DNA from 4 places in the Bacillus sp. FAU18 genome. Region 1 is predicted to be linked to each of the others. Evidence: riboswitches for the same ligand, from Rfam matches in the RefSeq annotation. Region 1 holds a riboswitch; each other region holds the start of a gene.
The links. A riboswitch is a leader RNA that binds a small molecule or an ion and turns the genes downstream of it on or off. The one in region 1 is predicted to bind S-adenosylmethionine.
Positions count from the first base shown of each region.

Region 2: another riboswitch for S-adenosylmethionine. It lies ahead of AC0OMU_RS20755 (5-methyltetrahydropteroyltriglutamate--homocysteine S-methyltransferase); the one in region 1 lies ahead of metK (methionine adenosyltransferase).
Region 3: another riboswitch for S-adenosylmethionine. It lies ahead of AC0OMU_RS05000 (phosphoadenylyl-sulfate reductase); the one in region 1 lies ahead of metK (methionine adenosyltransferase).
Region 4: another riboswitch for S-adenosylmethionine. It lies ahead of mtnK (S-methyl-5-thioribose kinase); the one in region 1 lies ahead of metK (methionine adenosyltransferase).

Region 1 covers NZ_JBVYHZ010000004.1:939,461-946,977, reverse strand. The annotation lists gene ytkD (RNA deprotection pyrophosphohydrolase) at 1-75, shown strand, start outside; gene AC0OMU_RS15890 (ABC transporter permease) at 102-914, opposite strand; gene AC0OMU_RS15885 (ABC transporter ATP-binding protein) at 889-1,671, opposite strand; gene AC0OMU_RS15880 (ABC transporter substrate-binding protein) at 1,684-2,688, opposite strand; gene AC0OMU_RS15875 (alpha/beta hydrolase family protein) at 2,840-3,613, shown strand; gene AC0OMU_RS15870 (DUF2584 domain-containing protein) at 3,665-3,907, shown strand; gene pckA (phosphoenolpyruvate carboxykinase (ATP)) at 3,946-5,529, opposite strand; SAM riboswitch class I at 5,726-5,864, shown strand; gene metK (methionine adenosyltransferase) at 6,032-7,234, shown strand; gene asnB (asparagine synthase (glutamine-hydrolyzing)) at 7,384-7,517, shown strand, end outside.
Region 2 covers NZ_JBVYHZ010000004.1:1,884,761-1,891,626, reverse strand. The annotation lists gene AC0OMU_RS20780 (methyltransferase domain-containing protein) at 1-505, shown strand, start outside; gene AC0OMU_RS20775 (GntP family permease) at 662-2,077, shown strand; gene AC0OMU_RS20770 (CoA transferase subunit A) at 2,101-2,817, shown strand; gene AC0OMU_RS20765 (CoA transferase subunit B) at 2,814-3,464, shown strand; gene AC0OMU_RS20760 (3-hydroxybutyrate dehydrogenase) at 3,481-4,254, shown strand; gene AC0OMU_RS20755 (5-methyltetrahydropteroyltriglutamate--homocysteine S-methyltransferase) at 4,307-5,443, opposite strand; SAM riboswitch class I at 5,521-5,627, opposite strand; gene AC0OMU_RS20750 (5-methyltetrahydropteroyltriglutamate--homocysteine S-methyltransferase) at 5,696-6,829, opposite strand.
Region 3 covers NZ_JBVYHZ010000003.1:897,816-905,332, reverse strand. The annotation lists gene sat (sulfate adenylyltransferase) at 1-157, opposite strand, end outside; gene cysP (sulfate permease) at 206-1,270, opposite strand; gene AC0OMU_RS05000 (phosphoadenylyl-sulfate reductase) at 1,282-1,983, opposite strand; SAM riboswitch class I at 2,145-2,250, opposite strand; gene pyrE (orotate phosphoribosyltransferase) at 2,395-3,027, opposite strand; gene pyrF (orotidine-5'-phosphate decarboxylase) at 3,024-3,743, opposite strand; gene AC0OMU_RS04985 (dihydroorotate dehydrogenase) at 3,712-4,647, opposite strand; gene pyrK (dihydroorotate oxidase B electron transfer subunit) at 4,647-5,417, opposite strand; gene carB (carbamoyl-phosphate synthase (glutamine-hydrolyzing) large subunit) at 5,414-7,517, opposite strand, start outside.
Region 4 covers NZ_JBVYHZ010000003.1:695,708-703,224, reverse strand. The annotation lists gene mtnE (methionine-glutamine aminotransferase) at 1-874, opposite strand, end outside; gene AC0OMU_RS03980 (carbon-nitrogen family hydrolase) at 969-1,748, shown strand; SAM riboswitch class I at 1,832-1,988, shown strand; gene mtnK (S-methyl-5-thioribose kinase) at 2,081-3,274, shown strand; gene mtnA (S-methyl-5-thioribose-1-phosphate isomerase) at 3,282-4,343, shown strand; gene AC0OMU_RS03965 (hypothetical protein) at 4,377-4,502, opposite strand; gene ogt (methylated-DNA--protein-cysteine methyltransferase) at 4,593-5,090, opposite strand; gene kinE (sporulation two-component system sensor histidine kinase KinE) at 5,087-7,303, opposite strand.

The sequences.
Region 1 (7,517 bases):
TTCAGCTTTATTATGAAGGATTCCGTACTTCCGATCAGTTTGAAAAAACTGAAAGAATCTGGATGGATTGAATAAAAAACCCGGCATATATGCCGGGTTTTTTATGTCCTCCCCTTCGTCCATTTCTTTTCCAGCAGCTCGACGCCCTGATACATCAGAGTGGCGAAGATGGCGATGATCAGCAGGCTTAAGAAGACGAGTGTAAAATTGAAGACTTGGAATCCGTAAATAATCATATATCCTAATCCGACCTTCGAAACGAGGAATTCCCCTACAATGACGCCAACCCATGATAAGCCGACGTTCACTTTTAGTGTTGAAATAATCGCGGGGGAGGATGCAGGCAGTATGACTTCTTTAAAAATAACCCACTTTTTTGCGCCGAATGTTTGCATGACTTTCGTATAGTTTTCGTCGACCTCCTGGAAGGCGGTGTAGACAACGATGGTTGTGATAATGACGCTGATGATGGCTCCCATCGCAATGATGCTGATAAAACTGGGGCCGAGCGCGACAATCAGGATTGGGCCCAGGGCCACTTTCGGCATTGCATTCAAAATCACAAGATACGGATCTAAAATTCTGGCAAGTCGGTTAGACCACCATAACAAAGCGGCGAGGCACGTGCCCATAAACGTCCCAAGCAAAAAGCCAAGCACCGTTTCAAATAAAGTGACGCCGATGTGTGACAGTAAAGAACCGTCACCAAGTTTCTCTAGCAATAATCGCCACACAGCTGATGGAGAGCTGAAGATCAGCGGATCGATCCAGCCCTGCCTGCTGGAGATTTCCCAGCCCGAGAAAAAGAGAATAAATATGGCAAGCTGAAAGGAATGGACCTTCCACTTTTCCTTTTTCTGTTTGAATTGATACTGCTCGTGAAGCAGATCAATGGTTTCTTTGCTGTTTCTCAAGAGAATTCAGCTCCTTCCATATTGTTTGAAACAGTGTCTGGAAGGAAGGTTCCTGACGGGCGTCAAAAGGCAACATCGCGGCCAATTCCTTAGGAATGGTAAAAATCTGATGGATGGTGCCCGGCTGATTTGAAAATAAAAAGATCGTATCGCTCATCGCTATCGCTTCCCCTATATCATGAGTGACAAGCACTGCTGTTTTTTGATATTCCTTTAATGTGCGGAATACCAGGTTTTCCAAAGACAGCTTTGTCTGAAAATCAAGCGCGGAAAATGGCTCATCCAGCAAAAGCAGACTAGGGTTAGGCGCAAGTGTTCTTGCAAGCGCAGCCCGCTGGCGCATCCCGCCTGACAGCTCTTTCGGATATTTTTTCTCCACATCTATGAGGCCGAACTCCGGCAATAGACCGAGTGCAGCGGCTTTGCTTTCTTCTGTCAGCGTGTCGGCGATTTTTAAACCGAGAAGCACATTTTCCTCGATAGATTTCCAGGGAAATAAGTAATCCTGCTGAAGCATATAGCCAATATTATGTTCTTTTTGATTCGGCTCACGGCCTTCAATCAGAACTCTGCCTTCCGATGGCTCAATCAAACCGGCAATAATGGAAAGCAGTGTTGTTTTTCCGCAGCCGCTTGGGCCGAGAAATGAGATGAAATCGCCTTTTTCGGCATCGAAATGAATATCCCGCACAGCCGTTGTTTTTTCTTTAATAGAAAAATAAGTATGGGTTACATGGTCGACATGTAAGAAAGACATAGATGGCGCCTCCTATTTCTCCGAGGTGACTTTTTCAGCAATTTCTTTATTTACAAGCTGATTGTATGGAATGTGCTTCGGCAGTTCTCCCGATTGATCCATAATGGTTTGGAGAAGCTCCCATTCTTTTTCGTTAAGCAGAGGGTCTGGCGAATATGAATGCTGTTTTTTATAGCGTTCAATGGAGGTTTCGATGACGTCTGGGTCGGTATCATCAAATTCATCTTTAATGGCATCTGTGATGTCCTTCGCAGAATGATTTTCAACCCACTGCTGCGCCTTATAAATGGCTTTTGTAAACTTGACGGCTGTGTCTTCATTTTTCTTCAAATAGCTTTGTTTCGCCATAAAAGTCGTATAAGGAACCTCTCCTGATTCTTCTCCGAATGAAGCCACGATATGGCCGATGCCTTTTTTCTCAAAGAGAGAAGCCTGCGGTTCAAAGAGTTGTACATACTCACCGGTTCCAGAAGCAAACGCATTGGCAATATTGGCGAAGTCTATGTTCTGGATGAGGTCTATATCCTTATGCGGGTCAATCTTATGTTTGTTCAGCACATACTCGCCGACCATTTGCGGCATGCCGCCTTTTCGCTGGCCGAGAAACGTTTTTCCTTTCAGCTGATCCCAGTCGAAGTGTTCAACATCTTCTCTCGCGACAAGAAACGTTCCGTCTGTCTGAGTCAGCTGGGCGAAATTAATGACGGGATCTTTAGCCCCTTGCGCTTCGACATAAATAGATGTTTCTGACCCGACAAGCGCGATGTCGGAGCCGTTGGAAAGAAGCGATGTCATCGTTTTGTCTCCGCCCCAGGTCGTATTCACATCGACATCAAGCCCTTCTTCCTTAAAAAAACCTTTAGACTCAGCAACATATAAAGGTGCGTAAAAAATTGAATGGGTCACTTCAGCTACTTTGACTTTGGTGAGCGTTTCTTCCTGCTTGCAAGCCGCCAGGGCGAACATCAGAAAGATACTGCCGACACAGGCGAAGCCCAGCCTTAACCATCTGTTCACATAGACAACCTCCTTATTTCGCATCAAGTTAATATCCTTTTTTGCTTTACATATCGTATGATGGGTATAAAAATGTGTGAATGCCTAATCAGGTTCTCCGGATGTAATTTTGGAGTAAGGAAAGCATATAGAAAAAAAGGAGGCGGCTGTTTTGATTGTAGAGAAAAGAAGATTTCCGTCGCCAAGCCAGCATGTGCGTTTGTATACGATCTGCTATCTGTCAAATGGATTACGGGTTAAGGGGCTTCTGGCTGAGCCGGCGGAACCGGGACAATATGACGGATTTTTATATTTGCGCGGCGGGATTAAAAGCGTGGGCATGGTTCGGCCGGGCCGGATTATCCAGTTTGCATCCCAAGGGTTTGTGGTGTTTGCTCCTTTTTACAGAGGAAATCAAGGAGGAGAAGGCAATGAGGATTTTGCAGGAGAAGACAGGGAGGATGCATTTTCTGCTTTTCGCCTGCTTCAGCAGCACCCAAATGTCAAGAAGGACAGAATTCATATCTTCGGTTTTTCCCGCGGCGGAATTATGGGAATGCTCACTGCGATCGAAATGGGCGGGCAGGCAGCTTCATTTGTTTCCTGGGGAGGCGTCAGTGATATGATTCTTACATACGAGGAGCGGCAGGATTTGCGGCGGATGATGAAAAGAGTCATCGGCGGAACACCGAAAAAGGTGCCTGAGGAATATCAATGGAGGACACCGTTTGACCAAGTAAACAAAATTCAGGCTCCCGTGCTGTTAATCCATGGAGAAAAAGACCAAAATGTTTCGATTCAGCATTCCTATTTATTAGAAGAGAAGCTAAAACAACTGCATAAGCCGGTGGAGACGTGGTACTACAGTACATTCACACATTATTTCCCGCCAAAAGAAAACCGGCGTATCGTGCGGCAGCTCACACAATGGATGAAAAACCGCTGACAGTGAAATATGTTATGATAAAGAAAAAAGAGAACGAAAGGGGATTTCACTTTGGGAATGCCTGTTGAATTTAATACACTGATTGTGACAAAAGGAAAAGAAGTTCGGATAGATGAAAATATATTCACGTTAGAGAAGGACGGATACCGGGTATATCCGATGGAGATTCCAATGGATGTACGCAAAACAAAGTTTGGCGAAAAGTCAGGCACAGCTGAAGTGCAGAAGCTTCAATGGGAAGAAGACCGTACCATCATTACATACAAGCTGACTTCTTTGCATTCCGTCAATTAAAATAAGCCAAGAGCATAATTGCTCTTGGCTTTTGTTTTTTATACGAGAGGGCCGCCTGCCTGGGCGATGGCATCGGTATGTGCGAACTTTTTAAAGTTCTCTTTGAATTCATTTGCAAGGTAGACTGCTTTTTCTTTGTATTCTTCCTTGTTGGTCCACGTGTTTTCAGGCTGAAGGATATGATCAGGAACGCCAGGAACATGTGCCGGAATGTGCAGGCCGAAAATATCGTCAGTTATCATTTCAGCATCCTCTAATTTACCTTCAATCGCTGCTTTGACCATTGCTCTAGTGTAAGAAAGCTTCATTCGTTCGCCTGTGCCGTAGCCGCCCCCGGTCCAGCCGGTATTGACTAAGAAAACGTCAGCGCCGTGTTCATCGATCTTTTTGCCGAGCATTTCAGCATAGACGTGAGCAGGAAGCGGCAGGAACGGTGAGCCGAAGCATGTAGAAAACGTCGTTTCAGGAGACGTTACACCACGTTCGGTTCCGGCAAGCTTACTCGTGTAACCGCTCAAGAAATGGTACATCGCCTGCTCCTTCGTCAGTTTGCTGATCGGCGGCAGGACTCCGAAGGCATCAGCCGTCAAAAATACAATTGCTGACGGATGGCCGGCCATGCTTGGAGTGACGATGTTGTCAATCATATGAATCGGGTAAGCTGCCCGCGTGTTTTCAGTATAGAAGGAATCATCATAATTGGCTTCGCGTGTATCTTCATCAACAACGACATTTTCGAGAACAGACCCGAAGCGGATCGCGTTAAAGATTTGCGGCTCCTTTTCCTCGCTTAAATGAATGCACTTAGCGTAGCACCCGCCTTCAATATTAAAGACGCCTGTATCAGACCAGCCATGTTCATCGTCACCGATCAGCTTGCGGTCAGCATCTGCCGACAGGGTGGTCTTGCCTGTTCCTGACAGTCCGAAGAAAAGGGCGACATCGCCTTTTTCACCGACATTGGCGGAGCAGTGCATAGATAAAATATCTCTTTCAGGCAGCAGGAAATTCATAATGGAGAAAATGGACTTCTTCATTTCACCGGCATACTCAGTTCCGCCGATTAAGATCGTCCGCTTTTCAAAAGAGACAATAATAAACGTTTCGGAATGAGTGCCGTCTGTTTTTGGATCCGCTTTGAAATGCGGAGCAGAAAGAATGGTGAACGGCTGCTCAACTGTTTTCTTATCATTTCCTTCCGGACGGATAAACAGCTGCCGCGCAAATAAATTGTGCCATGCGAACTCATTTACGACAGTGATCGGCAGCCTGTATTTCTCGTCTGCTCCGGCAAATCCTTCGAAAACAAACAGTTCATCTCGCTCCTTTAAATAGCTGACAACTTTCGTATACAGCCGCTCAAACGCTTCTTCTGAAATCGGCTGATTCACCGGGCCCCAATCGATCTTATTTTTCGTGCTTTCTTCCTCCACGATGAATTTATCTTTAGGTGAGCGTCCTGTGTAAGCGCCTGTTGTCGCGCGAACAGCACCTGTGGATGTTAAAATGCCTTCGTTTCGGGAGAGGACTTTTTCTGTTAGCTGTGCTGCTGATAAATTATGACGCACATTTGGACATGTTAATAAGGCTTGTAAATCAGCGGTCAAATCAACTGAGTTCATATGAAACCTTCCTTTATCGTTTTTTGTGTTTTGCTAATTGTGAATTAGTATAACATATATTTTCAAATAGTCTATACTATTTATTATTTTTTGTGTGTGCATTTCCATTGTTTTCCCTCAATATAGGTGCCTATTTCTTCTGAATCATATTGACATTGCAAACCCTTTTACGATAAGATATTTCATTGAGCGGATACTCTTATCCCGAGCTGGCGGAGGGACAGGCCCTATGAAGCCCAGCAACCGGTTTCTCTGTTATTTATTATGTTCAACTGAGTGAGACAACCAAGGTGCTAACCTGTTGCAAGGTTGTATGATTCCTTGAGCGATAAGAGTGAAAGGCACAAAGACCAAACCCTTTCCTCGATGGAAAAGGTTTTTTTATTTCATAAATATGCCAATTAACATTCTCTAATATAACTGTACATTGTATAAGAGGGAGCGAGTTCCGTATCATATATACAAGGTCTTTCGGGAGGCCTTGTGCAGGAGGAAGCAAATCATGAGTAAAAATCGTCGTTTATTTACATCAGAATCTGTTACGGAGGGGCATCCGGATAAAATCTGTGACCAGATTTCTGACAGCATTTTAGATGAAATTTTAAAGAAAGACCCTAACGCGCGTGTTGCTTGTGAAACATCTGTGACAACAGGTTTGGTTCTTGTAAGCGGAGAGATCACAACTTCTACGTATGTTGACATTCCGAAAACGGTTCGCCAAACCATTAAAGAAATCGGATACACACGTGCAAAATACGGATTTGATGCGGAAACTTGTGCGGTTTTAACATCAATTGATGAGCAGTCTGCTGATATCGCGATGGGCGTAGACCAAGCGCTTGAAGCCCGTGAAGGCACAATGAGCGACGAAGAAATTGAAGCGATTGGTGCGGGTGACCAAGGATTAATGTTCGGTTATGCGTGCAACGAAACGAAAGAGCTTATGCCTCTTCCAATTTCACTTGCCCATAAATTAGCCCGCCGCCTAAGTGAAGTCCGTAAAGAAGATATTCTTCCGTACCTTCGCCCTGACGGCAAAACACAGGTAACGGTTGAGTACGATGAAAATAACAAACCAGTCCGCATTGACGCGATTGTGATTTCCACTCAGCATCACCCTGAAATTACACTTGAGCAAATTCAGCGCAACATTAAAGAACATGTAATCAATCCGGTTGTTCCTGAAGAGCTGATTGATGAAGAAACAAAATATTTCATCAACCCTACAGGACGTTTCGTAATCGGAGGGCCTCAAGGGGATGCGGGACTTACAGGACGCAAAATCATCGTTGATACGTACGGCGGCTATGCACGCCACGGCGGAGGCGCGTTCTCAGGTAAGGACGCGACGAAGGTAGACCGTTCTGCAGCTTATGCGGCAAGATACGTTGCGAAAAACATCGTTGCGGCTGAGCTTGCTGATTCTTGCGAAGTACAGCTTGCTTACGCGATCGGTGTTGCACAGCCTGTGTCAATCTCAATCAACACATTCGGTTCAGGAAAAGCTTCTGAGGAAAAACTGATTGAAGTTGTTCGCAATAACTTTGATTTACGACCTGCCGGCATTATCAAAATGCTTGATTTGCGCCGTCCGATCTACAAACAAACTGCTGCGTACGGCCACTTTGGACGTCACGATGTTGACCTTCCATGGGAGCGCACAGACAAAGCGGAGCAGCTGCGTAAAGAAGCGTTAGGAGAATAATTTTATAGCCGCTTACTGGTTAAGCGGCTTTCCCTTTTTTATCGTTGTATTCATGTTTATTTTTTTACATAACTGTGAAACCAAATACTATTCACAGCGTCTATAAATAGGGGTTCAATGATGACAATTTTAATTATGGAGGCAATACTATGTGTGGATTTGTCGGGGTTTTTAACAAGCATCCGTTAGCTCAAACCGCTGATCAAGAAGAACTAATCAAACAAATGAACCAAATGATCGTTCACCGCGGTCCTGACAGTGATGGATATTTCCATGATGAGCA
Region 2 (6,866 bases), 940 kb from region 1:
TGCAGGGAAAGCAGCGATAGGAACCGGCATAGATCTTTCGAAAGATGGGATCTTAAAAGCTTCTAAGGCATTCAAAGATCAGATGTGGGCTGTTGCCGATGTGGCGCGTGCTCCTTTTCATGATCGCCAATTTGATGTTGTTCTGTCTATTTTTTCGCCGTCCAATTATGCAGAGTTTCATAGACTGCTGAAGAATGATGGCATGCTCGTAAAAGTAGTGCCGCGAAGCGACTATTTAATAGAATTAAGGCAATTTTTATATACTGATTCACCAAGGCTCACGTATTCCAATGCGGCAGCTGTTGAGCGTTTTACAGCAAATGCTGCACACAGCCGTCCTGTCAGGCTGCGCTATGTTAAAACGCTTGACCAGCAGGCGATCCACTGGCTTCTCAAGATGACGCCGCTTGCCTGGTCGGCGCCGAAAGATCGAATCAGCCTGCTGAAAGAGATGAAAACAGCCGATATTACGGTTGATGTTGATATCCTAATAGGAATGAAATGAATGGCAGAGGAAAGCTCCGAAAAAAGGGAGCTTTCCTTTTTTAATCGGAATAGTTGGCCCACGCTTCTCGTACATATATGGAAAGGGGACGGAAACAGCCGATGCGGACAGGTTTTTGTAAACGCTTTCTAGTTCGCGGAAACGGGGGATGTGTGTGTGGAACTGATCATCATTCTATTGGCGTTAGGTTTGCTGATGTTTACGGCGTATCGGGGATTTTCTGTCATATTGTTTGCGCCGATTTGTGCGTTATTCGCGGTGCTGCTGACAGATCCAAGCCATGTGCTTCCTTTTTTTTCATCAATTTTTATGGAGAAGATGGCGGGTTTTATTAAACTGTATTTCCCAGTGTTTTTGCTCGGTGCCATTTTTGGAAAGGTCGTTGAAATGGCCGGGCTTGCGGCATCAATCGCGAAAACAATTGTCCGGCTTGTCGGGGCAAAAAGAGCGATACTTGCCATTGTGTTGATGGGCGCTGTCTTGACGTACAGCGGTGTCAGCCTGTTTGTTGTCGTATTTGCCGTATATCCTTTTGCGAAAAACATGTTCCAAGAAGCAAACATACCCAAACGCCTCATCCCGGGAACGATTGCTTTAGGTGCTTTTACGTTTACGATGGACGCGCTTCCGGGAACGCCGCAAATCCAAAATGTCATCCCGACGTCGTTTTTCAAAACAGACATTTATGCCGCCCCTTGGCTGGGCTTGATGGGCGCAGTGATTGTGCTGGCAGCTGGGATGCTCTATTTGGAATCAAGGCGGAAAAAAGCGCAGGCATCTGGCGAAGGCTATGGCGGTTTTGATACGCAGAATGCTGCTCCTGAATCGATTGAGTCCGCGGCTGAACCGGACAAAAGCCCGATTCGGCACGCGCTTGCCTTTGTCCCGCTTATTCTCGTCGGTGCAGTGAATAAATATTTCACCATTTACCTGCCAAAGTGGTATCCGAATGGATTTGATTTTTCTTCCATAGGATTAAAGGAGTTCGGCAGGCTTGATATTTCTTCAGCGGCTGCTATTTGGTCGGTGGAGATTGCTTTAGTGATTGGCATCATCACAACGATTTTATTTGATTGGAGAAGTGTGTTTGCCCAATTGAAGGAAGGGCTTAATGAAGGGATTGGCGGCGCCTTGCTGGCATCTATGAATACGGGTGCCGAGTACGGGTTCGGCGGTATTATCGCCGCGCTGCCGGGGTTTCATAAGCTGAGCAGCGGAATTTCACATACTTTTACCGATCCGCTTGTAAATGGCGCCGTTACGACAACTGCGCTGGCGGGAATCACCGGCTCGGCTTCAGGAGGAATGGGCATTGCATTAAGCGCGATGTCAGAACAATACTTACAGGCGATTCAGGCTTACAATATTCCGCCAGAGGTGATGCATCGGGTCATTTCAATGGCATCAGGCGGGATGGATACACTGCCGCATAATGGCGCCGTTATCACGCTTCTGGCCGTGACGGGTTTGACCCACCGGCAATCCTATCGCGATATTTTTGCGATCACGCTCATTAAAACGGCTGCCGTATTTGCTGTGATCGCGATTTACAGCCTGACTGGTCTAGTGTAGAAGAAAACGAAAGGGGCATCAATATGGGAAAAGTGCTGTCATCAAGCAAGGAAGCTGCGAAACTGATTCATGATGGGGATACGCTGATCGCGGGAGGGTTTGGGCTGTGCGGCATCCCTGAACAGCTCATTTTGTCTATAAGAGATCAGGGAGTAAAGGATTTAACCGTTGTCAGCAATAACTGCGGAGTCGATGACTGGGGGCTTGGTTTGCTTCTGGCTAACAAGCAAATCAAGAAAATGATCGCTTCCTATGTCGGTGAAAATAAAATTTTTGAGCGGCAGTTTTTAAGCGGAGAGCTTGAGGTCGAGCTTGTTCCCCAAGGAACGCTTGCTGAGAGAATTCGTGCAGGCGGTGCAGGTATACCGGGATTTTATACGGCGACAGGCGTCGGCACCTCCATAGCCGAGGGAAAAGAACATAAAACATTCGGCGGCCGGACTTATGTGCTTGAGCGAGGCATTACCGGCGATGTGGCGATCGTCAAAGCGTGGAAAGCGGACACCATGGGCAATTTGGTTTTTAGGAAAACGGCGAGAAATTTCAATCCCATTGCCGCCATGGCAGGCAAGATCACGATTGCCGAGGCGGAAGAAATCGTGGAAGCAGGAGAGCTCGATCCAGATCACATCCATACGCCGGGAATTTACGTACAGCATGTTGTGCTTGGCGCGAGCCAAGAAAAACGGATTGAAAAACGAACAGTTCAGCAAGCATCGGGAAAGGGTGAGGCCAAGTGAAGGAAGCGAGAAAACGAATGGTCAAACGGGCTGTACAAGAAATCAAGGACGGCATGAATGTGAATCTCGGGATTGGAATGCCGACGCTTGTCGCAAATGAGATACCCGATGGCGTTCACGTCATGCTTCAGTCGGAAAACGGCTTGCTCGGAATCGGCCCCTATCCTCTGGAAGGAACGGAAGACGCGGATTTGATCAATGCGGGAAAGGAAACGATCACTGAAGTGACGGGCGCCTCTTATTTTGACAGCGCTGAGTCATTCGCGATGATAAGAGGCGGGCATATCGATTTGGCTATTCTCGGCGGAATGGAGGTTTCGGAGCAGGGGGATTTGGCCAATTGGATGATCCCGGGCAAAATGGTAAAAGGAATGGGCGGCGCCATGGATCTCGTCAACGGGGCGAAACGAATCGTTGTCATCATGGAGCACGTCAATAAGCATGGTGAATCAAAGGTGAAAAAAACATGCTCCCTTCCGCTGACAGGCCAGAAAGTCGTACACAGGCTGATTACGGATTTGGCTGTATTTGATTTTGTGAACGGCCGCATGACACTGACGGAGCTTCAGGATGGTGTCACAATTGAAGAGGTTTATGAAAAAACAGAAGCTGATTTCGCTGTAAGCCAGTCTGTACTCAATTCTTAATGGGAAGGTGTTTGACATGAGAAAACAAGTCGCCTTGGTGACAGGGGCTGCCGGCGGAATCGGATTCGAAATGGCAAGAGAATTCGCCCGGGAAGGCGCCAGCGTCATCGTTTCAGACCTCCGTCCGGAAGCATGTGAACAAGCAGCCTCCAAGCTTGCAGAAGAAGGCTTGGACGCGGCGGCCATTCCGTATGATGTGACAAAGGAAGCGCAAGTTGCTGATACGGTGAACGTCATCCAAAAACGATACGGCCGCTTGGATATTTTGGTGAACAATGCCGGTATTCAGCACGTCGCTCCGATTGAAGAGTTTCCGACAGAAACCTTTGAACAGCTGATCAAGGTCATGCTGACGGCGCCCTTTATTGCAATGAAGCATGTTTTTCCGATCATGAAAAAACAGCAGTTTGGCAGAATCATTAATATCGCGTCTGTTAATGGATTAGTCGGCTTTGCAGGGAAATCCGCTTATAATAGCGCCAAGCACGGCGTCATTGGACTCACAAAAGTCGGGGCGCTGGAAGGCGCGCCCCACGGCATAACAGTCAATGCGCTCTGCCCGGGTTATGTCGATACCCAGCTTGTACGCAATCAGCTTAGCGATCTATCGAAAACTAGAAATGTCCCTTACGACTCTGTACTTGAACAAGTCATTTTTCCGCTTGTGCCGCAAAAGCGACTGCTTTCCGTCAAGGAAATTGCGGATTATGCCGTGTTTTTGGCAAGCGAGAAGGCGAAGGGCGTCACTGGGCAGGCTGTCGTCCTTGATGGGGGCTACACCGCACAGTGACATAAAAAAACACACTTGCTCCGCTAGGGAATCAAGTGTGTTTTTTCTTTGCTTATTTCCAAACATCATTAGCGATCTCAACCACATGGCGGAGCTTCGCCCATTGCTGTTCTTCAGTCAGCTTGTTGCCTTCCTCAGTTGAAGCAAATCCGCATTGAGGGCTGAGGCAAAGCTGGTCTAAGCTTACATAACGGGACGCTTCTTCGATACGACGTTTCACGTCATCCGGATTTTCAAGCTCACCGAATTTAGATGTCACTAAGCCAAGAACAAGCTGAAGATCAGACCGTTTTACGTAACGGAGAGGCTCAAATCCGCCTGAGCGTGAATCATCATACTCTAAGAAAAGTCCGTCAAGATTCAAGCCGTCAAAAATGGTTTCGGCGGCTGCGTCATAGCCGCCTTCCGCTGTCCAAGTGGACTGGAAGTTGCCGCGGCAAATATGCATGGTTACCGTCAAGTCATCCGGGCGGTCTGCAATCGCGTCGTTAATCGATTTCGCAAACAGCTGGCGAAGCTCATCAGGCGTTGTTCCGAACGCTTCGATTTGTTTTAAGCCTTTTTCTGATAAGAAAACGGCCCACGCTGTATCATCAAGCTGGAGGTAGCGGCAGCCTCTGTCATAAAACGCTTGAATCGCTTTTTTATATGCTTTGGATACATCATGCTGGAAAAGGTGATAATCTTTTTTATACGCATCCTTTTCCAGTTTTCCGCGGAAAAACAGCATATTCGGGCTTGGAATCGTCATCTTTGGCGTCGCGTCACCGGCAATGCTATGGAGAAACGAATAATCTTCAAGCATTGGGTGAGTTGAAAAGTCGATATCACCTGTGACTTTAATGCCGCGTGCTTTTGTCTGTACGTTATGGAATTGGATTCCGTGCTCAGGAGTAAACGGCTCAACGCCATCTAAGTTTTCCAGGAAATCAAAGTGCCACCATGCTCTGCGGAATTCACCGTCTGTCACGACGTTCAGGCCGGTTTCCTTCTGTTTTTCCACAATGCGGATGATTTCATCGTTTTCAATTTGGCGAAGCTGTTCAGCGGTCATTTCGCCGGCCGCTTTTTGCAGCCGCGCTTTTTTAACGGGCTCAGATCTCAACAGGCTTCCGACTTGATCCGCGCGAAACGGCGGTTTTTTTCTTTGAAGTGATTTTTGTTCTGCGGGTGTTGTTTGGTGTGACATGTTGTCCATTCCTTCTTTCCATTCAAATATAAAAAAGCTCTTCCTTTGGATAAGGAAGAGCTTGCGTGACAATCTCAACCTTATCTTCAAGAGCAATCATTGCTCTAAAGGATTTAGCACCATTCTGTTAAACAGCGGTTGCCGGGTATCGCAGGGCCAGTCCCTCCACCTCTCTTGATAAGGAAAACCTTTTTATGAAATTTTCTGATAGTATCTATTATTCACACATTTTCTATTTCTGTCAATGATAGATTATCTCCACACATCGTTGGCAATGTCGATGACATGGCGAAGCTTTGCCCATTGCTGCTCCTCTGTCAGAAGGTTGCCTTCTTCTGTAGAGGCGAAACCGCACTGCGGGCTCAGGCATAGCTGGTCCAAGCTGACAAAACGCGCGGCTTCATTGATGCGGCGTTTCACATCCTCAGGATTTTCAAGCTCGCCGTATTTCGATGTGATCAAGCCGAGCACAATTTGCAGATCCTTGCGCTTCACAAAACGGAGCGGATCAAAGTTTCCGGAGCGGTCATCATCGTATTCCAAGAAAAGGCCGTCAAGGTTTAAGCCGTCCAAAATCGTTTCCGCTACAGCGTCGTACCCTCCTGATGCCGCCCATGTTGAGCGGAAGTTGCCGCGGCAAATGTGCATTGTGATCGTTAAATCGTCAGGCCGGTCTGCGACGGCATCGTTAATTGTTTTGGCAAATATGGCTGGCAATGTTTCTGGATCACCGCCGAGCGCCCGGACAACCTCTCTGCCTTTTTCCTCAAAGAAGAGAGACCATGACGTATCATCGAGCTGGAGATAACGGCAGCCAGCATCATAGAAGGCTTTGATTGCTTTTTTGTATGCTTGGGCCAGGTCATGAAAATATTCCTCTTGATCGTCATAAATCCCTTTATCCGCCTTTTCGCCAAAAAACAGCATATTTGGGCTGGGAATGGTCAATTTTGGCGTCGCGTTACCGGCAATCTCATGTAAAAATTGATAATCAGCAAGCGCTGGGTGGCTCGTAAAATCGAGTTTTCCCGTCACTTTGATGCTGCGCGCTTTCGTTTTTGTGTTATGGAACTGAATCCCCTCAGCCGGGATGAACGGTTCCACACCGTCAAGCCCTTCCAGGAAGTCATAATGCCACCAGGAACGCCGGAATTCCCCGTCTGTTACCACGTTGAGACCGATTTCTTTTTGTTTTTCCACGATGCGGGTGATCTCTTGATTTTCGATATCACGAAGCTGTTCCGCTGTCATCTCACCAGCCGCTTTTTTTTGCCGGGCTTCCTTCACCGGAACGGAACGAAGCAAACTGCCGACATGATCGGCGCGGAAAGGTGCTTTGCGTTGTTTTTCTGTTTTTTGTCCTGCAACATTCGTTTGTTGAGCCATGTTATTCGCCTCTTTTCTGAAATATTGAGCATGTAAA
Region 3 (7,517 bases), on a different contig from region 1:
TAAAGAAACCTTCAATCGGGCTGTATGCACCGATACCGATCAATTCCAAATCCGCGAAAGAAATTAAATCAAGTTCAATTTCTTTTTGAATGCCGCTCACATCATATGATTCATCTACCCTGTTTACTAATGTTCCTCCGTGTGGTGCTAAGCTCATAATATCCATCTCCTCCTAGTTAACTTATAAAATTACTCAGATTAATGATCAGATTCCCCCGCCTTGTTCGTGGACTGAGCGTCTCTCTTTACGAATGGCCTTTGTCAGGCTGACGGCACCGCCCGCCGCTAAAAGCACACTTACCATGATAAAGATCGAATAATAATCTGCTTTTAAAAACAAGGATACAAGCAGATAAGAAATCGATAAAGATAAAAACGGCGATGCGATCCATACCTTCAGCATCGTTTGAACAACTTGTTTATGGAACACGTTCGGACCGTTTTTTGCCATGCCTATTCCGATAATAGACGATGACGTGACTTGCGCCAAGGGCACCGGCATCCCAAATACAGAACTGATGATCACAAGTCCTGCTCCTGTACCGGATAAGAGAATGCCTTCCCCTTTGGAGAATCTCGTAATTTTCTTCCCGTTTGTTTCTAGCACACGCCGGCCTAATAACAGTGCGCCAAGAGCAACAAAAGCTCCTCCATACAAGGTTCCTTTTCCGACATCAAGCACACCGGCAGCTACTAACGGGCCAACAGCATTCGCCACGTTATTCATGCCGGCAGAGAATGCTTCGAAAAATCCGGCAACTAACAAAACAATGCCGAGGATTTTTTGTTTTTTAGAAGATTTTACTTCAATCTTAAAATAACGAAACAGCTTAGATACGAAATAGGTGAAGCCGAAAGCGAACAGCGGGACAAAAACCCAAAATGACACAATGATCAGAAGATTGTTCACAAACAATACTTTATAAGCCACTCCCACGCCGACAACCGCCCCGACTGTTACTTCACTTGTCGACAAAGGAATGCCGAGCAGATTAGCAGTAAAGAGCGACAGGGCAGCAGCTCCAATAATGATGCAAACAATCGTCAGTGTAATCGTCTGCTCAGGAATAATGCCGGAGCTGATTGTTTTTACAACCTCGCCTCCGCCAATGACCGCCCCGGCAAAGACACCGACTGCGCATAGGATCAAAGCGTAGGTTTTCTTTTTGATGGCTCCGGAGCCGTAAGCAACCCCCATCGAAGCTGCAGCGCCGCTTGCACCAATATTCATCGCAAAAAACAAGCTAAATAAAATAGCGGCTAATTCCATTTTGCAGCTCCTTATTCATGCAGTCCGCATTCTGTTTTCGCCATACCATTCCATCTGCCTGAGCGCAAATCCTCTGCTGTAAAAGCGGGAGCAGTGCAAGGCGCACAGCCAATACTTGGATATCCTTGGTCATGAAGCGGATTGTAGTCCAGTTCATTCCGGGATGTGTATCTCCAAATGTCTTTCCAAGTCCAATGGATAAGCGGGCAAACTTTTACTGACTTGAATTTTTCATCTTTGTTTAAGAAATTCGTATTGGCACGGCTTGGCCCTTGATCACGGCGCAGGCCGGAAAGCCAGGCTGGATGTCCTGAAAGCGCCTCTCTTAAAGGAACGACCTTTCTAAGATAGCAACACTGATTCGGCTCTCTTTCCCACAGCTTGTCACCATGTTCTTCGGCTTGTTCCTCAAGGGTGAGGTCTGGTTTTTTCAGGATGATATTAAGACCCGGATAACGCTCTTTCACTCGTTCAATTGTTTCATAGGTTTCTTTAAAATGAAGTCCTGTATCAAGAAACACAATCTCTGCGTCTTTTTTCACTTTATAAATTAAGTCAATCAGAACGATTCCCTCAATTCCGAAACTGCAGGCATAAACAAGCTGATTGCCGTAATGGCCGTATGCCCATTTTAAAACTGACAGCGCTCCTTTATAAGGATCGTCTTCCGGAAATGTAATCGTTGGTTCTTCCCAATTATCATACGTTAACATTTCTTCTTTCCTCCTTTCGGAGACAAACAAACAGTAGCTTTCTGCCGGTTGTCTTTTCCCATGTAATGTGATTCGCGGCTGCTGATATACAGATAGCCTTTTTACCTCTTAAAATAAAAAACTTTCAATCCGGCGGAAAGAAAGACAGGAACAGCATGCAGCCCTTATCTTTCAAAATGGAATTCATTTTGCTGGAAGTAGCACCTTACAAACTATGCAGGTTGCCGGGCTTCATAGGTCCAGTCCCTCAGCCGCTCTTGATAAGTTTTTAGATTTGTAGTAAATTTTAGCACAATTCTAACATAAGTCAACCCGACTTTTTTTATAGGATTAATAAAAAAACAGGCCTCATAGCCTGTTTTCAAGTACAGCAAGGCTTTGAAGCCTCTTTACATCATTTGAATTTATTTTTTATTTTTTAAACCAATCTTTTGACTCGGGATTTCGTTTCCATGTTTGCAGCTTTTTTAGATCATCTGAATGAATATTTCCGTTTTCAAGCGCGACCTCTGTGAGCGTATCATAATCAGTTAATGAGTAGTATGGCAGTTCTGCCTTTGCGAAGGCTTCCTCCGCTTTTGGAAGTCCGTACGTAAAGATTGAGACGACACCAAGCACTTCACAGCCGGCCGCTTGTAGAGCTGCACAAGCTTCAAGCACGCTGCCTCCTGTGGAAATTAAGTCTTCAATGACGACTGTTTTTTGCCCTTCTTGCACAGCTCCCTCAATCTGATTGCCTTTTCCGTGCGCCTTCGGCTTGCTCCTCACATAACACATCGGAAGATTCAAACGGTCAGCCGCAAGAGCAGCATGAGGAATACCGGCAGTTGCTGTTCCCGCAATCATTTCAGCTTCAGGAAAATGCTCTTTGACAAGCTTGCTGATACCTGAGGCAACTTCGTTTCTGACCTCTGGGAAAGATAGCGTAAGGCGGTTGTCACAGTAGATTGGTGATAAAATGCCGCTTGCCCATGTGAACGGCTCGTTCGGGCGTAAAAATACAGCTTGGATGTCTAATAGATGTTTTGCGATGATTTGTTTCAAGATTTGATTCCCTCCCATTCAAGTCTGACAGCCTTATAGGCTTTTACCGGGTCTTCCGCTTTTGTAATCGAGCGTCCTACTACAATCGCTGATGAACCTTTCTCTCTTGCAATGGCAGGCGTCGCTACGCGGACTTGGTCATTCGCAGCGTCCTCTGACATTCTGATCCCCGGAGTGACAGTCAGAAATGAAGGCGACACCGCTTGGTAAATGGCTTTTGCTTCATGAACAGAGCAGACCACTCCATCCAGTCCGCTTTCTTCCGCCTGTTTGCTGTAGTGCACAACCGTATCAATCAGAGACTTTTCAATCAGCAGTTCATCTTTCATGATTTGTTCAGATGTGCTTGTCAGCTGGGTTACCGCGATAAGTGACGGACGTTTTTTTCCAGTCGGCGTACCTTCTTCTAAGCCTTCGAGAGCTGCCTGCATCATTTTTTTGCCCCCGGCCGCATGAACATTGACGAGGTCTACTCCAAGACTGGCAAGGCGCTTCATCGCTTTGTTTACAGTAGTCGGGATGTCATGAAGCTTGAGATCTAAAAACAGCTCGCAGTTTCTTTCTTTTAATTGTTTCACGATCGATGGCCCTTCTTGATAAAAAAGCTCCATTCCAACCTTTACAAATAACGGTTCTTGCTGAAAAGGCGCTAAGAACGCAAGTGTTTCTTCAGCTGATGCAAAATCAAGCGCGATGATGGGCAGGTTGTTTTTCATGATTCCAGCTCCTTCCGATGCATTCTTCAATTGATTGATAGCCGTATTGGCGCAAAACAGATGGGAGCTGTTCAATAATCTCTGGACATGCAAAAGGATTCACGAAGTTTGCTGTTCCGACAGCGACTGCGCTTGCTCCCGCGAGAAGAAATTCCAGGGCATCTTCAGCCGTCTGCACGCCTCCCATTCCGATAATCGGGATGTTGACCGCCTGGCTGACTTCATACACCATGCGAATGGCAACCGACTTCACAGCAGGGCCTGAAAGTCCCCCTGTTTTATTCGCTAATATCGGTTTGCCAGTTTTTAAATCGAGTCTCATGCCGATTAGTGTGTTGATCATCGTAAGACCGTCCGCTCCCGCTTCCTCGATCGCTAATGCAATTTCTGTGATATTAGCCACGTTCGGGGAAAGCTTCACATAAACGGGTACATCCGAAACCTCTTTCACCGCTTTTGTCAAATCGGCAGCCATCTCAGGATTCGTGCCAAAAGCGATTCCGCCTGTTTTCACATTCGGGCAGGAAATATTTAATTCAAGAGCATGAACATTAGGCGCTTTGCTGATATGCTCTGCGACTTCAACATAATCCTCGACTTGAGAACCTGCGACATTGGCAATGATCGGCATATCAAACTGCTCAAGCCACGGCAGCTCATTATGCAACACGCTATCCAGCCCCGGATTTTGGAGACCGATCGCATTGAGCATTCCAGCACCAGTCTCAGCTACCCGCGGCGTCGGGTTCCCAAAGCGTGGCTCCTTTGTCGTAGCCTTAATCATGATGGCTCCAAGACAAGACAAATCATAAAAACGTGAAAATTCTTTTCCAAAACCGAAGCAGCCTGATGCAGGAATGATTGGGTTTTTCAAATCAAGTCCCGGCAATTTCACCTCTAGCATTACAGCGCCACCTCCTGAGCTTTAAATACAGGCCCGTCGAGACATACTTTTACATAGGATGTCTCACTTTCGTTTGTATGGCACACACACGCGAAGCATGCGCCGATTCCGCAGCCCATTCGTTCCTCCATCGACAGATATACTTCTTTATGGGCATATTCCTGTTTTAACGCCTTGAGCATCGGTGTCGGCCCGCAGCTGAGGAGGATATCAAACTCTAGATTTTTCCGTTTAATCACATCTGTGACAAATCCGGTTTCCCCGTAGCTTCCGTCAGCTGTTGCCACATACGTGTCTCCATACTGCCGGCATTCTTCCTCGTAAAAAACATCCTTTGCCGATTGGAATCCTAAAACGTGGATGACATTAACCCCTTTTTCATTCAAGCGTTTCGACAGCTCTTGGAGAGGCGGCACACCTACTCCGCCTCCTACCAGCAAAGCCGTCTTTCCGGGTTGAACTTCATTAACAGGAAAGCCATTTCCCAAAGGCCCGAGGACATCCACAAGTTCTCCCTGCTGCTTCAGTGACAAGAGTCTTGTCCCTTCCCCATCTACCCGATAAATGATGGTGACTTCATTTTTTTCAAAGTTGACGTCTGCGATGCTGATTGGTCTTCTCAAAAGAGGCGTAATCGCTTCGCTCACTTTAAGATGAAGGAACTGTCCAGGGGTTGTAAACCCTTGGACAAGCTCCCCTTTCAGAACCATTTGATACACCCGGTCTGCAATTTGCTGGTTAGAACATACTGTCAAATACGCTTTTTTCATATAGTGACTGCCGCCTCCTGATTTGTGTTGACTGCCGGCATTTGATCAGCACGGAATGTCATGCTTTCCAGCACTCGCAATATCGCCTCTGCCGTATCTAAAGATGTTAGGCAGGCAACACCATTTTCTACTGATTCACGTCTGATTCTAAAACCATCTCTTGCCGGCTGCTTTCCTTTTGTCAGCGTATTGATGACAAACTGCGCTTCTCCGTTTCTGATGACGTCAAGCAAGTTCGGGCCATCCTGACCGATTTTTCCGACGACCTTTGCTGGAATGGAAGCTTCTTTCAGGTAGCCTGCCGTTCCTTCCGTCGCTAAAATGTTGTAGCCGATTGCGTGGAACCGCTTAGCAATGGCAAGCCCTTCTTCTTTGTCCTTATCAGCTACTGTTAAAAGCACGGAACCGTAGTTCGGGATTTGAATACCTGAAGCAATCAAGGCTTTGTAGAGCGCCTTTTCAAGTGTCGAATCTTTCCCCATGACTTCACCTGTTGATTTCATTTCAGGCCCTAACGTAATGTCCACTCTTCTCAGCTTGGCAAAGGAGAAGACCGGCGCTTTTACAAATACACCTTGCTGTTCAGGCTGAAGGCCCTCTGTATAGCCAAACGCAGCCAGCTTTTGACCAAGAATGATTTTAGTTGCGAGATTTGCCATTGGGATACCCGTAATTTTGCTTAAAAACGGTACGGTTCTGCTTGATCTCGGGTTCACTTCTAGCACGTACACCTCGCCTTGCGACAAGACGAATTGAATATTGAGCAAACCGACAATATTCAGCCCTTTAGCTAATGCGATCGTGTATTGTTCAATTTTTTTCTTAATGTCCTCTGTGAGAGACTGAGGCGGATAAACAGCGATTGAGTCTCCGGAGTGAACGCCCGCACGTTCAATGTGCTCCATAATTCCCGGAATGACGACTGTTTCACCATCCGATACTGCATCGACTTCAATTTCTTTTCCAGTCAAGTATCTATCAATTAATACAGGGTGCTGTGGATTGATTTTAACTGCGTTTTTCATGTAATGAAGCAGCTCTTCTTCATGATACACAATCTCCATCGCCCGGCCGCCAAGTACATAGGAAGGGCGTACCAATACCGGGTAACCGATATCACTTGCGATGCTTACCGCCTGATCAACTGATGTCGCTGTTTTGCCAAGCGGCTGAGGAACACCAAGTTCTCCAAGCGCTTGTTCAAATTTATCCCGGTCTTCTGCACGGTCTAAATCTTCTAATGAAGTTCCAAGGATTTTCACTCCGCGTGCAGAAAGCTCGTCAGCAAGGTTAATCGCAGTTTGTCCGCCAAATTGTACGACAACGCCCATTGGCTGTTCGAGGTCAATGATGTGCATAACATCTTCAATCGTAAGCGGTTCAAAATACAGCTTGTCTGAGATGCTGAAGTCTGTTGAAACGGTTTCCGGGTTGTTATTGACAATAATGGCTTCATAGCCTGCTTGTTTAATTGCCCATACAGAGTGAACCGTCGCATAGTCGAACTCGACACCCTGACCGATTCGAATCGGACCCGAACCAAGCACCATCACACTTTTCTTATCTGTAACGACAGATTCATTTTCTTCTTCATATGTGCTATAGAAGTATGGCGTTTCTGACTCAAATTCCGCCGCACATGTATCTACCATTTTGAATACCGGCGCAATCCCCGCTTGTTGTCTCAAGCTGTAAAGCTCAGATTCTTTCATTTTCCACTCGCGGCTAATGTACTGATCAGAGAAGCCGAGTTCTTTTGCCCGTCTCAGCACATCCGTATTGCCCGCATTGGCCTTCAATTCTTTTTCAAACTGTACGATTCCGAACAGCTTATGCAAGAAGAAGACATCGATAGCGGAAAATTCATGGAGGTCTTCTACCGTGTAGCCTCTTCTGTACGCTTCAGCTAAGTAGAATAAGCGTTCATCACCGGCCTTTTTAATTCGCTTTTCAAGAAGCTCATCTGAAATGTCAGCGGCGTCCTTCAATTCAAGATGATACACATCCGCTTCCAGTGATCGCACTGCCTTCAGCAATGACTCTTCAAGCGTGCGGCCGATTGCCATGACCTCACCTGTCGCTTTCATTTGCGTGCCAAGC
Region 4 (7,517 bases), on a different contig from region 1:
CACACGTCTGATCGGCTAACAGTGCCTCTGCTGCAGCCTCCTGAGTCGCTCTGAAAAGACTGACAAACATATGGTCTTGATAAAGATTGATCGCTTCAATGACCGAAGCGTTTCCGACGGCAAAGCCAACCCGCCATCCTGCCATGTTATACGTTTTTGACAGCGTGTAAATTTCAATTCCGATATCCTTCGCACCTTCAGTCTGCAAAAAGCTTAAAGGCTTGCAGCCGTCAAATCCTACAGCGCCGTAAGCAAAATCGTGAACGACGCAGATTCCGTTTTCAGTCGCAAAACGCACGGTATCTTCAAAGAACTCGGAAGTAGCAACAGCTCCGGTCGGATTATTCGGATAATTTAAATACATCAATTTCGCCTGTTCCCTTGCTTCAGCGGCTACGCTGCTGTAATCAGGGAGAAACGCCCTGTCCTTTACGAGCGGCATCATTTCCATCTTTGCTTTTGCAAGTGTGACACCCGACCAGTAATCAGGATAACCCGGATCGGGAACCAAAATCGTATCACCGGGATTCAACAAGCATTGCGGGAGCTCGACTAGACCGGCTTTTCCGCCGAATAATACAGCGACTTCGGTTTCCGGATCCAGATCAATGCCGTATTCTCTTTTGTAAAATTCAGCAGCCGCTGACTTCAGACGGTATGAGCCGCGAAAAGACGAATATTTATGATTCTCAGGATCAGCAACAGCTCGTTTCATCTCCTCGACAATATGTTCAGGAGTCGGCTGATCTGGATTTCCCTGTCCTAGATTGATTACGTCATGTCCTTCTGCGAGCTTTCGGTTCACTTTCTGCACCAGAGAAGCGAAGAATTGTTTAGGCAATTCCTTCAATACATGAGACTGTTCAAATTTCATCTATTCTCACCTTCTAAAAAAATCTTGAAATGATAGTCCATCATCATATATGGTTAAATGAAAAAAGTAAAGAAAAATTTGGGGTGTTAAAAAGATGAAATGGACGATATCTTGTCTTCAATTTGATATTTCATACGGAAAACCTTCGGAAAATATAAAAAAAGCTGAATTTTTCATCGAAAAAGAAAGCAAACATGCTGATGTTCTTGTTCTGCCTGAATTATGGACGACCGGATATGATCTGGCCAATCTTGATGAACTCGCTGACGAAGACGGCCGCTCCGCTCAGAGCTGGCTGAAGAAAACGGCAAAAAAACATGGTGTTCATATTGTCGCCGGATCGGTCGCTGTCAGGGAGAATTCTGATGTTTATAATACAATGTACATCGCGGATAAGGAAGGGCAAATCATTAAAGAGTACAGAAAAGCCCATCTTTTTCAGCTGATGGATGAGCATCTGTATTTATCAGCCGGTTCCGAAGACGGATACTTTGAGCTTGACGGCGTCAAAAGCTCAGGATTGATCTGTTACGATATCCGTTTTCCGGAATGGATCAGAAAACATACGACAAAAGGCGCCAACGTGCTGTTTATTTCTGCGGAATGGCCTCTTCCCCGCCTTGATCATTGGAAAAGCCTGCTTATTGCGCGGGCCATTGAAAACCAATGCTTTGTCGCAGCCTGCAATTGTACCGGTTCAAATCCGGATAATGAATTTGCAGGTCATAGTCTGATTATTGATCCATGGGGGCGTGTACTTGCTGAAGGCGGCCGGGAAGAAGGCATAGTCCGAGCGGAAATTGACCTTCAAGAAAGCGCAGAAGTTCGGGAGAGCATTCCTGTTTTCGATGATATCAGAAAAGATTTATATTAAAAAATATATTGACAACTAACTAAATTACCTGTTACCATGTTCATCAACTGATAAATTAGAATTGTCAAACAAGTGAATATATTCTCTTATCGAGAGTTGGGCGAGGGATTTGGCCTTTTGACCCCAACAGCAACCGACCGTAATTCCATTGTGAAATGGGGCGCATCTTTTTCGCGCCGAGACGCTAGTCTCTTAAGGCACGGTGCTAATTCCATTCAGATCTGATCTGAGAGATAAGAGAGGCGGACATAGATGTTAAGCCTCCTTCTCTCTGAGAAGGAGGCTTTTTTACGGCCACATATTAAGTGATTACATAATTGGAGGTTATGATGATGGGAGTCACAAAAACACCTTTATACGAAACGTTAAATGAAAGCTCCGCTGTGGCGTTGGCGGTGAAGCTTGGCCTTTTTCCAAGCAAAAGCACGCTGACATGCCAGGAGATCGGAGACGGCAACTTAAATTACGTTTTTCATATTTATGATCAAGAACATGACAGAGCATTGATCATTAAACAGGCGGTTCCGTATGCAAAAGTGGTGGGAGAAAGCTGGCCGCTGACAATCGACCGTGCAAGAATCGAAAGCAGCGCTCTCATCCGTCAGGGCGAGCATGTGCCTCACCTGGTTCCAAGAGTGTTTTATTCTGATACGGAAATGGCGGTTACCGTCATGGAGGATCTCTCTCACCTCAAGATCGCAAGAAAAGGACTCATTGAGGGTGAAAACTATCCTCATCTGGCACAGCACATCGGTGAATTTTTAGGAAAAACACTTTTCTACTCATCAGATTACGCGCTTGAACCTAAGGTGAAAAAACAGCTTGTTAAACAGTTTACAAATCCAGAGCTATGCGACATTACGGAAAGACTTGTTTTTACAGATCCTTTCTTCGACCATGACACAAATGATTTTGAAGAAGAGCTCCGTCCTTTTGTCGAAAAGCTTTGGAATAATGATAGCGTTAAAATCGAAGCCGCTAAGCTGAAAAAGTCATTTTTAACGTCTGCAGAAACGTTGATTCATGGTGATTTGCATACAGGAAGCATTTTCGCAAGTGAACACGAAACAAAGGTGATTGATCCTGAGTTTGCTTTTTACGGACCGATCGGCTTTGATGTAGGGCAATTTATCGCCAACTTATTTTTGAACGCACTCAGCCGTGACGGGGCTGACAGAGAGCCGTTATATGAACATGTCAACCAGGTCTGGGAAACGTTTGAAGAGACGTTTAGTGAAGCCTGGCAGAAGGACAGTCTGGATGTTTACGCCAACATCGACGGTTACCTCACTGATACGCTCAGCCATATTTTTGAAGAAGCAATCGGATTTGCGGGCTGTGAGCTGATACGACGCACGATCGGCCTTGCCCATGTAGCTGACCTGGATACGATCGTGCCGTTTGATAAACGAATCGGCAGAAAACGCCTGGCGCTCGAAACCGGCACAGCCTTTATCGAAAAACGTTCGGAATTCAAAACGATAACAGATGTTATTGAATTATTTAAGTTACTTGTAAAGGAATGATCCATTCATGACCCATTCATTTGCTGTTCCACGTTCTGTTGAATGGAAAGAAACAGCTATTACCATTTTAAATCAGCAAAAGCTTCCTGATGAGACGGAATATTTAGAGCTGACGACGAAAGAGGATGTATTTGATGCGATTGTCACGCTCAAAGTAAGGGGCGCTCCGGCGATCGGCATTACGGCTGCCTTCGGACTAGCGCTTGCTGCCAAAAACATTGAAACAGATAATGTCACGGAATTCCGCCGCAGACTGGAAGACATCAAACAATATTTAAACAGCTCACGGCCTACCGCCATTAATTTGTCATGGGCGCTTGAGAGACTGAGTCATTCGGTCGAAAACGCGATTTCCGTAAATGAAGCAAAAACAAACCTTGTCCATGAAGCCATTCAGATTCAGGTCGAGGATGAGGAAACGTGCCGGTTGATCGGCCAAAACGCCCTGCAGCTTTTCAAAAAAGGCGACAGGATCATGACAATCTGCAATGCCGGCTCAATCGCGACAAGCCGCTATGGAACGGCGCTAGCTCCGTTTTACTTGGCCAAACAAAAAGATTTGGGATTGCACATTTATGCCTGTGAAACAAGGCCTGTCCTGCAAGGTTCACGCCTTACTGCTTGGGAGCTGATGCAAGGGGGCATTGATGTCACTCTGATCACAGACAGCATGGCCGCCCATACGATGAAGGAAAAACAAATTTCCGCTGTTATCGTCGGAGCCGACCGAATTGCAAAGAACGGTGATACGGCAAATAAAATCGGCACATACGGTCTTGCTATTTTAGCAAACGCCTTTGATATTCCGTTTTTTGTCGCCGCACCTTTATCTACATTTGATACAAAGGTCAAATGCGGCGCTGATATCCCGATAGAGGAACGGGATCCCGAGGAAGTCAGGCAGATTTCCGGAGTTCGGACCGCTCCATCCAATGTGCCTGTCTTTAATCCCGCTTTCGACATTACACCTCATGATCTCATCTCAGGAATCATCACAGAAAAAGGGATTATGACCGGAAACTATGAAGAAGAGATTGAACAGCTGTTTAGAGGAGAAAAGGTGCATTAAAAAACCGCTGGACTTTGCTCATTTGGAGCCGAGTCAGCGGTTTTTTTGTTTCTTTTTGTTAACATTGATGATTTCATCTTTTTGAGCGCTTGATAAGATATGCAGTTTCACAAACAGTTCGGCAAAAACGGCAAGTTTCTCAGAGCGGCTCGGCTTCAATTGCTTTGTCCTCCTTTTTCATCAGACCAACTTTTTTAACTTAATAAAATGATATGTCGGCCGTGAAAAAAAGGGAACGTGCCATATGTTTTATTTTTCTTTATAGGAGATTCGCTCGATGTTTAGCAAAAATGCTTTGATCTCGGTTTTGCTTCCGGCGTATCCTGTTAACGCACTGTTTTTGCCGATCACTCTGTGGCACGGGATAAAAATCGGCAGGTCGTTACGTTTATTAGCCTGTCCGACAGCCCGCACCGCTTTCGGACTGCCGACCGCAGCGGCAATATCCGCATAGCTTCGGGATTCACCATATGGAATCCTCTCCAGTGCCTGCCACACTTTTTGCTGAAAAGGAGTGCCCTTTTGGCTGAGCGGCAGGGAGAATGTCTTCCTTTCGCCTTCGAAATATTCTTGAAGCTGTTGTTTCGCTTCTGCAAGATTAGGTGTTTCCTTGTGCTCAGTATTCTGAACCGTTTCTTTCCAATCCACCCAATCTTCCTGACTGAGAAATAGACGAGTGATCCGGTCCTCCTCTTCGGCAATGATAAGTTCACCGAGCGGCGTTTCGGCTGTCGTATAGTAGTTCATTCATCATTCCTTCTTTCTTCAGCATTCTGTCTGACAGGAAGCGTAATATGGAAAACGGTGCCCTTCCCTTCTTCACTTTCTACCATAATCTCGCCTTGATGTTCTTCAATAATTTTATAGCTTACCATAAGCCCAAGTCCAGTACCCCGTTCCTTTGTCGTATAAAACGGTTCACCAAGTCGCTTTAATTTATCTTCTGTCATTCCGATTCCCTCGTCTTTTAAGGAGATAAGAACATGATCTGGATCCAATGCCTTTATCGTTACAAAAATATTTCCGCCGTCAGGCATCACTTCGATGGCGTTTTTTAATATATTGATAAAAACCTGTTTCAGCTGATTCGGTTCACAGTAAATCGGGGGAATGTCGTCAATTAAATCAAGTTGCATTTGTACATTGCTGAGATTGGCTTGCGCATTTAGAAGGTCTATCGTGTCCCTCATAATTTGGGTAACATGTTTTTCCTCATACATAATGGCCTGGGGCTTGGCTAAAATCAAGAATTCGGTGATGATGGATTCGATGCGCTTTAGTTCTGAGGTGATCACGTTGAAGTAAAGGGCGTAGTCTCCCTCGACACTCCCTTTCAGAAGCTGAATGAAGCCTTTAAGAGCAGTCATCGGATTTCTGATTTCATGAGCAATGCCGGCTGCGAGTTCGCCGACAACATGAAGGGTATCTGATTTGCGCAGGCGTTCCTCCAATTCTTTTCGCTCTGTTACGTCTTTAAAGATAGCCAAGTTCATATTTTGAATAATATTCCGTTTAAAAGAGAATTCGAGTTTTCTGTTATCACCGCTGCTCAGCAAAAATGGAATTTCGTTGTCCATTTCATCAAAATTAATCTGCCTTGCCGGTGATGCCAGATTTTCTATTTCATAAGCAGAAATAATATCTAACAGGCTGTGCTGTTTTATCTCTTCATGTGACAGTCCCAAAATATGGCTTGCTAACGGGTTGGCGTCGATGATCCTGTATTGATTGTCGAACAATACATTGCCGTCCATTGAGCCGTTGAACACTTTTCTGAATTTCAGCTCGCTTTCCCGAAGCTCCTTTTCCATCCGCTTTCTGTCGCTTACATTTCTTAAGATCGTCAAATGCTGATTTTCAAGGATTGTCCGTTTTGAAGTAAATTCAAGCTCTTTGAATTGCCCGTTCCCCATTTGAAACAGCAGCTCTTCTCTGATCTCTCCGTATTTTGCGTATTTCCTTTTCGTTATGCTGTATTTCTGCTGCGAGTCAACGAGAAAATCACACAGCTTTCTTTTCAACAGCAAATTCATCGGCAGCTCAAAAATTTTACAGGCTGATTGATTCGCTTTTACGATTCTTCCGTCATTCGACCAGATGATGATGGCGTCCATTGCATTTTCAAAGATTTCTCTGAAGCGCTCCTCACTTTTAAAGAGCTGCAGCTCCATAGACCGCTTCTCTGTGATATCCCTCATAATGGACATATAAAAACCGCTGATGATGTTTGATGTAATCGTGAATTCAAATAGTTTTTGAACTCCTGAACGAAGCTTGACAGGCAGCTCCCCCTTCGCTTTTCCCTTGCGGTTGAGCGCCTTCCAGATATTGTCGAAATCTTTTCGTGAGCCGCTGTCTATAAACTCATACAAAGATAAATGAGACAGCTCATTATGATTGATTTCAAAGCTTTTACAAAAGGACAAATTGGCATCAATAAAACCGCCATCTTTATCAAACAGGACGATTCCGTCAACTGCTCTGTCAAACAAGTCCTTAAAAAGCTGTTCATTCATAGAGAATTCCCGCTCGAGAATCTTCTTAGAAGATATGTCCCTCATGACAACAAAAAAGAAATCCTCGCCAATACCTCTTTTGGCCAGAAACTCTATGTATTTTGTTGCCCCGCAATCAAGCCTGATCGGAACCTCCTTCCACAGAAAGCCTTTTTTAAAAAACTTCTTTACGGAAAGATTCAGTTCATCCTTTGGGATTGAAAACAAAAAATCCAAAACAGAACGCTTTTTCAAATCTTCCGAGTCAACTTGAAGCATCCTTTCTGTTGCTTCATTTGCCTGAACAATCCGCATTTCGTTATCACAAATAAAAATAGCATCGAGCGTATTGTTGACAATCACTTGATGCTGATTCAATTCCTTTTTCAGTCGCGCGTTTTCTTCTTTGAGGCGATTCAGTTCCTCTCGCAGCTCCGAGTTTGTCTGGACACCAAGAGTTTCCATGCATGTACACTCCTTCTTCAAAACCTATCCCTCAATATTTCTACAAAATGCGGGAACTTCCTTCATTTGCCCTATAAATTTCAGAAAATTTCAGCGCCATTACATTACGAAGACATTTTCTACGATCCTTACCGTCACTTTACATCGACCTAACAATCAGCATTTATTTAGATTCCTTTTTCATCTTTTATTTTAAAATATGTACCAGCAGGGA